DNA from 2 places in the Knoellia sp. AC549 genome. Region 2 is predicted to be linked to the other one. Evidence: riboswitches for the same ligand, from Rfam matches in the RefSeq annotation. Region 2 holds a riboswitch; the other holds the start of a gene.
What was found. A riboswitch is a leader RNA that binds a small molecule or an ion and turns the genes downstream of it on or off. The one in region 2 is predicted to bind thiamine pyrophosphate.
Positions count from the first base shown of each region.

Region 1 (3,992 bases), 730 kb from region 2:
AAGGCCCTCACGACCGAGGTCATCTCCGGGCTGCTCAAGCAGACGGTCACGGACAAGAAGGACGCCAAGGACGTGGCCGCCGAGTTCCTCAAGTCCAACAACCTCGGCTGATCGCCCTGTCGTTGGCCGATTCCGACATAGTGCTGTGCACGCTCAGTTGCTCCTTCGTCGCAAACGCATGCACGGCACAATGCCGATTCCGCAATAGTGCTGCGCACGCTCAGTTGCTCCTTCGTCGCAAACGCGCGCACGGCACTATTCCGGAATCGCCGGACGCCCCGAGCTGTCCGGGTCGTTCCTCGTTCAGCGGTACTGCCAGGCGTGGTTGAGGGGGCCGGGGCCCTGGCCGATGTCGAGGTCGTCGGCGTGCTGGATGGCGCCGGTGACGTAGGTCTTGGCTGCACGCACTGCTGAGAGCCAGTCATCGTGCCGGGGTCGCAGGGCGGCGATCGCCGAGCTCAGGGTGCAGCCCGTGCCGTGGGTGTTGCGGGTGGCGATGCGTGCGGCCGAGAGGTCGACGACCTCCCCGGTCTCGGAGTCGCTCCACGCATCGACCGAGCGCGGGCCGGGAAAGTGACCGCCCTTGAGCAGCACCCGGACGGCTCCGAGACCGTGCAGCAGCTTGGTCTGGTCGCGCAGGGCGTCGAGGTCCTCGGCCTCGTCGACGCCGAGGAGGGCCGCGGCCTCGGGGATGTTGGGGGTGATGACGTCGACATGGGGGATGAGTGCTCGCAAGGCCGAGACGGCGTCGTCGGCGAGCAGTCGTGAACCTGCGGTCGAGACCATGACGGGGTCGAGGACCTTCGGCACGCCGCGGAGCGCCGGGTGGCTGCGCACCACGTCGGACACGGCCGTGACGACCTCGGCGTCGGCGAGCATCCCGATCTTCACGGCGTCGATCCTGACGTCGGCCAGGAGAGTCCCGAGCTGCTCCGCGACGAAGGCCGCGGGCACGGGGTGGACACCCGTCACGCCGGTGGTCGACTGCGCCGTCAGAGCCGTGATGACGCACGTGCCGTAGGCGCCCTGGGCGGCGAACGTCTTGAGGTCGGCCTGGATGCCAGCGCCTCCGGAGGGGTCACTTCCAGCGATCGAGAGAACCACGTTCTGTGGTGAATCGCCCTGTCTCGCAACGGCATACGCATCCTTTGTCGTGCTCGTGCACTCAGGCCTGGCAGAGGTCGGCATGACGCCAACCCAACCATGGCGCTACGGTGGTCACACCCCACGGGGGCCCGAGCACGGGCTGAGATCGGACTGTTGCTGTCCGGACCGTCTGAACCTGTCCGGATCATGCCGGCGAAGGAAGAGGAGCCGCCCAGTGCGTACCCATGTCCCGTCCCGTCCCTCATCGCAGTCCCCGACCGAGGTCCACCCGAAGCACCGGGCGAGCGTCCTCGTCGACGGTGACATCACCGTCCCGGTCACGGCCATCGGCCTGGACCCCAGTCCCGACGGCAGCCCGAACGGGGACGTCCTCGTCTATCGGACCGCCGGACCGGGCGCTGATCCCGAGGTCGGGCTGGACCCGCAGCGCACGGACTGGATCACCGCCCGGGGCGACGTCGAGACGTATGCCGGTCGAGGCCGTGACCTCGCCGATGACGGACGGTCGGCGATGCGTCGCGGTGAGGCCAGCCAGAAGTGGCGCGGTGCCTCTCGCCCGCCGTTGCGGTCCGTCGAGGGCGCCACCGTGACGCAGCTGCACTACGCCCGACGGGGTGAGATCACGCCGGAGATGCGCTTCGTGGCCCTTCGTGAGGGCTGCAGCGTCGGCCTCGTGCGTGACGAGGTGGCCGCAGGGCGCGCCATCATCCCGGCGAACGTCAACCACCCCGAGTCCGAGCCGATGATCATCGGTCGCGCGTTCCTCACGAAGATCAACGCCAACATCGGCAACTCGGCCGTGACGTCGTCCATCGCCGAGGAGGTCGACAAGCTCAGCTGGGCGACACGCTGGGGCGCCGACACGGTCATGGACCTGTCGACCGGTGACGACATCCACACCACACGCGAGTGGCTCATCCGCAACAGCCCGGTGCCGATCGGGACCGTGCCCATCTACCAGGCGCTCGAGAAGGTGGACGGCGACGCAGCCTCCCTCACGTGGGAAGTGTTCCGGGACACCGTCATCGAGCAGTGTGAGCAGGGCGTCGACTACATGACGATCCACGCCGGCGTGCGCCTCGCGTTCGTCCCGCTCACCGCCAACCGCGTCACCGGGATCGTCTCGCGCGGTGGCTCGATCATGGCCGGCTGGTGCCTGGCCCACCACCAGGAGTCGTTCCTCTACACCCACTTCGACGAGCTGTGCGAGATCTTTGCGCGCTACGACGTGGCGTTCAGCCTCGGCGACGGCTTGCGTCCCGGATCCATCGCGGACGCCAACGACGAGGCGCAGCTGGCGGAGCTGCGGACGCTGGGCGAGCTGACGAAGCGCGCCTGGGAGTTCGACGTGCAGGTCATGGTCGAGGGCCCCGGCCACGTGCCGCTGCACCTCGTGCGTGAGAACGTCGAGCTCGAGCAGGACTGGTGCCACGGGGCGCCGTTCTACACGCTCGGGCCGCTCGTCACCGACATCGCTCCGGGCTATGACCACATCACCTCGGCCATCGGCGCGGCGACGATCGCGCAGTACGGCACGGCGATGCTCTGCTACGTCACGCCCAAGGAGCACTTGGGGCTGCCCAACCGCGACGACGTCAAGACCGGTGTCATCACCTACAAGATCGCGGCTCACGCCGCTGACCTTGCCAAGGGACACCCGGGGGCGCGGCTGCGCGACGACGCGCTGAGCAAGGCACGGTTCGAGTTCCGTTGGCACGACCAGTTCGCGCTCTCGCTCGACCCCGAGACGGCGATGGCGTTCCACGACGAGACCCTCCCGGCCGAGCCGGCGAAGACCGCGCACTTCTGCTCGATGTGCGGCCCCAAGTTCTGCTCGATGCGGATCAGCCAGGACATTCGTGATGCCTACGGGTCAGCGGCCGAACAGCGAGCGGTCGTCGAGCAGGGGATGGCGGAGAAGTCCCGCCAGTTCGTCGAGCTGGGGTCCAGTGTCTACCTGGACGAGAGCGCCGGGGTGGCCCGGTGAGCACACCGGCGACGACGCTCCCTCCCGAGGGGCGGGCTGCGGTGCGGGCCGGAGTCATCGGCAACTACGTCGACCAGCTCAACATCTTCCTCCCCGTCGTCGCGCTCGCACCGGCACTGGCAACGCTGGCTGGACCCCACGCCGGCGTGACCGGCGGGGCCCTCGTCATCGTCGCCACCCTGCTCGGGCGTCCCGTCGGCTCGATGGTCTTCGGTCGCATCTCCGACCGGCTGGGCCGCACGGCCACGACGAAGATCGCCATCGCCGGCACGTCGGCCACCAGCTTTGCGATCGCCGCGGTCCCCGGTCACGCGTCCATCGGAGTCTGGGCGATCACCGTCATCATCGCGCTGCGGTTCGTCGCGGGCGCCTTCCTCGCTGGTGAGTACACCTCGGCCATCCCCCTGGCCATGGAGTGGTCGAGGCCTCGTCGCCGCGGCCTCTTCTCAGGGCTGATCATGTCGATGGCGCCAGCCGCGCAGGCGACCATCGCCTTCGCCACGGCTGGGCTCATCGCGGTGCTAGGACTGCCGGCCTACGGCGCATGGGGGTGGAGGCTCACCTTCGTGGTCGGTGGGGCGGCAAGCCTGGCACTCCTCGCGTACTACTCGTCACGGGTGGCCGACGCCCCCGGGGCTGTGCGCGAACGCGAGGTCGCCAAGGTGACCGAGCCGTCCGGGTCTCGTGGCCTGCGAGGCGTGCTCAGCGGTGCGTATGCCGGCGCGTTCTGGCAGATGTTCGGCCTCATGACCGGGCTGTGGCTCATGACCAACATGGTCGTCATCGTGCTCGCCGGGCGGCTCGCCCGGGACCTGGGACTCGATGGCGGCCGCGTCGGCGTCGTGATGGGTGTCGCGGCGGTCTGCCAAGCCGGCGTGATGGCAGGAACCGGTCACCT
Region 1 covers NZ_OZ409890.1:1,415,855-1,419,846, reverse strand. The annotation lists gene ACZZ98_RS06820 (ABC transporter substrate-binding protein) at 1-111, shown strand, start outside; gene thiD (bifunctional hydroxymethylpyrimidine kinase/phosphomethylpyrimidine kinase) at 304-1,104, opposite strand; TPP riboswitch at 1,218-1,325, shown strand; gene thiC (phosphomethylpyrimidine synthase ThiC) at 1,412-3,094, shown strand; gene ACZZ98_RS06805 (MFS transporter) at 3,091-3,992, shown strand, end outside.
Region 1: it holds a riboswitch for thiamine pyrophosphate, as region 2 does, so the genes downstream of both, thiC (phosphomethylpyrimidine synthase ThiC) here and ACZZ98_RS10335 (ECF transporter S component) in region 2, are expected to answer to the same signal.

Region 2 (3,992 bases):
ATCGACAGCCCCACCGCGGCCACAGCGGCAGTGATGGCGGGCGGCATGTCGGCACGCGGCATACCCACGTTCTCGAGACCGAAGGCGACGTCGCGCCCGACCGAGGAGGCGACCACCCCGGCACCCGGCTCCTGGAGGACGAGCCCGATCTCGCCGGCGCGCGCCCCGGGTGCGTGACCGTCGATGGCGACGGAACCCGACAGCTCGCCGGCGTCAGCGGTCTCGAGCAGCCCGGCGACAGCCCGCAGCAACGTCGACTTGCCCGAACCGCTGGGCCCGACGAGGAGCACGCGCTCCCCTGGGGCCAGTGAGAACGAGACGTCTCGCAGCACCGGTTCGCGCCGACCGAACGGGCGCCACGTCACCCCCTCGAGGGTGATGTGGCCGCCCCTGACGCGGGCAGTGCCGTCGACGGTGCCGGCCCCTCCACGGGCACCGGCGCCAGGCTGGTCCACGTCAGACAGCGCGGTTCTCGCGGTGCTCCTGGCCGGGTGGGAACGCGTTGAGCGCCCCCGCCGCCGCCAGGGCCCGGGTGAGCAACCACCCACCGACGCCGGCGACCACCGCACCGGAGAGAGCGAGGACCGCGGCGTAGGAGACCTTCCACGCGAGGGACCAGTCCTGGATCCAGGTGAAGGACTCGTAGAAGGCAGCGAACGGGCCGGCCATCGCTCCCGCGAGCATGGCGGCGGCAATGCCGAACGCGCGATAGCCGAGGAGGGCGAAGACGAGCTCCGTGCCGAGCCCCTGGACGATGCCTGACACGAGCGTGGTCGCGCCCCACTCAGTGCCGGGGACCATCGAGACGAGCGCCGCGGTGACCTCGCAGAAGAGCGCGGCTCCGGGTCGCCGCACGACGAGGCCGCCGACGACCCCGGCAAGGAACCAGGGCCCGGCGAAGAGGCCACCCAAGGGTGCGAACCCGAAGGTGATGGCGCTCAGGGGGCCGTTGTAGAACACGCCCCAACCCCAGAACGCGATGCCGAGGGCGGCGCCCAGGAAGGCGATCGTGAGGATGTCGACGGTCCGCCACCCGAGGAGGGGACGGGTCGCGAGGATGCTCCGGGCGCGCAGGAAGCCGCCCGAGGTGGTGCCCGAGGAGTCGGTCGTCGCCGGCTCCGTGGTGTGTGTAGCCATGAAATTTTCTCCCGTGGTCTCCGGCGCAGGGCCGATGGATACCTCGGGGAAGTCACTTCGGCGGCATCCATCTCGTCTGCCGCAGAGGTCACCTGAGAACTCAGACTCCCTACGCCGGTGCGAACCGGATCAGGTGTGAGGGTCTGCGGTTGCCCGCACTCTCAGCGCGTTGGTGCGCTCCCCTGTCATTGACGATGACCACCCTACTCCCTGGGCTGTGGCAGGGTGGCACGGGAGAAGGCCCGCTTCGGGCGGACACTGCAAACTCAAGGAGTCCTAGTGGGCAGCATGGTGTGGAAGATCCTCGGAACCGGCTCGGCGATCCTGGCCGGCATCGCCGCGACCAAGGTGGCCGACAAGGTCTGGGAGCGGGCCGGTCAGGACCTCTCGGCGAATCCCAAGGACCCGGACTCGCCCTTCCTGGCGGCCCTGGGGTATGCCGCGCTCACCGGTCTCGCGGCCGGTGTCGCCAAGACGGTGGTGACCCGCAAGGCAGCCAGGATCTACGCCAAGTCTGCTGGCCACAAGCCGGACGCCGTGCGCCCCGGCGGCCTCTGAGCCGCCCATGATCGGGACCCCGACGGTGTGGGTGTTCCCGTGCGTCGATAACCAATAGGTGCGCAGCCCAACACCAATGGGTTATGGACCAGCAGCACAGCGATACCGGATCCCCGGTCGCAGTCCCCGGACAGCTCCCTGTGGACAACTCGACGCCACAAAGCGGCGATCCGGCGAAGGTGGCCTCATGAAGCCCGACACCGCCGCCGCCTCGACGACGGCGCGCGAGATCCTTCGTCGAGCACGGCGGCAGCAGGGCCTCACCCAGGCGCAGCTGGCCGAGCGCGCAGGCGTGAGCCAGACCGTCGTCGCGCGGTACGAGGCCCGCCAGCAGCAGCCGACGATCGCTGCTCTGGAGCGGCTCGTCGCGGCGTGCGGCTATGAGCTCGAGTGGAGTGTGCGTCACGCGGCCGACTCGCCCGCTGTGTCCGGCACAGGGAAAAGCGGCCACAGCGATCGTTTGCCTGGACCGATCGGGAAGAGGCTGACCGCTCAGCTGGACGAGGTTCTCGCAGTGCTCGCCTCGGCCGGGGCCACCGATCCGCGCCTCTACGGCGAGGTCGCGGACGGAACAGAGGCTGCCGGTTGCCGAGTCCTCATCGGGGTCAGGGCGCCGGAAGTGGACCGGCTCTCTCTGATCGCAGCCTCGGGTCACATCGGACTCCTCCTCGGGTCCCCCGTCCACGTGCTGCCGCACGCGGAAGTGGCGGCCTACGGCTACGGCGACGAGGGGATGCCTCTCGGCCCGAAGACCGAACGGGCGATGGGGACGCCTGCGCGATAGGCGAGATGCAGGTGGCTCGGTGCCTCGAGCACGGCGAGGTCCGCGGGTCCGCCCAGGGCGATCCGACCGATGTCGGTGCGGCGCATCGCCTTTGCCGACCCAGCGGTCGCAGCCCACACGGCTTCGCTCGGAGTCATCCCCATCTCGCGGACGGCCAGGGCGATGACGAACGGCATCGAGCTCGAGTAGCAGGTGCCCGGGTTGCAGTCCGTGGCCAGCGCGACCGACACACCGGCGTCGATGAGGCCCCGCGCGTCCGGATAGGGCGAGCGGGTCGAGAACTCCACTCCCGGCAGCAGGGTCGCCACCGTCGTGTCGGCCGCCCCGACGAGCGCCTCGACGTCGGCGTCGGACAGGAACGTGCAGTGGTCGACGCTCGCCGCTCCGACCTCGACGGCCAGCTGGACGCCCGGCCCGTGGCCGAGCTGGTTGCCGTGCACCCGCAGTTCCAGCCCCGCCTCACGGGCCGCGGTCAGGACGGCTCGCGACTCGTCCTGCGTGAACGCGTGGGGTGAGTTCGGCTCGCAGAAGACGTCGGCCCACTTGGCGTGGGGGGCGCAGGCCTGCAGCATCGGTCCCATGACGAGCTCGAGGTATGCCGCCCGCTCGCCCCTCGCTTCCGGTGGCACGACGTGCGCCCCGAGGAAGGTCGTCTCGGTTGTGAACTCGCTCGCGATGCGGAGCGAGCGAGCCTCGTCCTCGACGGTCAGGCCGTAGCCGCTCTTGATCTCGACCGTCGTCGTGCCCTGGTCGCGCATCTCGGCGACCCGGCCGGCCACGAGCTCGCGCAGGCGGTCGTCGGAGGCAGCACGGGTGGCGTCGACCGAGACCCCGATGCCCCCGCCGTCGTAGCGCTCCCCCGTCATCCGGGCCGCGAACTCGGCGGAGCGGTCCCCGTCGAAGACGAGGTGGCTGTGGCTGTCGACGAAGCCGGGTAGGACGGCCCGGCCGGCGAGGTCGACCCGGTGGTCGGCGTCGGGCGCGGAGACGGAGTCGCCGACCCAGGCGATGCGGCCGTCCTCGACGACCACGGCAGCGTCACGTCGCAGGCCGAGCCCGGCCTCGCCGGTGCCGTCACAGGTGACGAGCTCGCCGATCCCGACGAACACCGTTGCGTCTGCGGAGCTGGTGTTTCCAGCGACCACATCCGCGGACGCAGCAGGAGGGGTGGGGGACGCAGCGGTCACGTGGCCGAGGTCCTCACGGCGACGATGGCCTCACTGACGATGTCGTCGATCGGCCCCAACGGGTGGACACCGCTCGAGACGATCCGGCGGCCGCCGACGACGACATCGGTGACGTCTGCACCGGTCGCACCGAAGATGATCTGGGCCGGGGCGACGCCACCGGTGCGACGGCTGTCGGTGCGCACCGCCACGAGGTCCGCGAGCGCGCCGACGGCGAGGCGTCCGCCGTCCCAGCCGAGGCTGCGGTAGCCCGCCGACGTGCCCATCTCGAGCAACGGCGTGACACCGAAACGACCGCGTTCGTGGCTCTTGAGCCGCTCGTGCAT
Region 2 covers NZ_OZ409890.1:2,142,291-2,146,282, reverse strand. The annotation lists gene ACZZ98_RS10340 (ATP-binding cassette domain-containing protein) at 1-455, opposite strand, end outside; gene ACZZ98_RS10335 (ECF transporter S component) at 457-1,137, opposite strand; TPP riboswitch at 1,227-1,331, opposite strand; gene ACZZ98_RS10330 (DUF4235 domain-containing protein) at 1,426-1,695, shown strand; gene ACZZ98_RS10325 (helix-turn-helix domain-containing protein) at 1,883-2,479, shown strand; gene hutI (imidazolonepropionase) at 2,413-3,624, opposite strand; gene ACZZ98_RS10315 (formimidoylglutamate deiminase) at 3,663-3,992, opposite strand, start outside.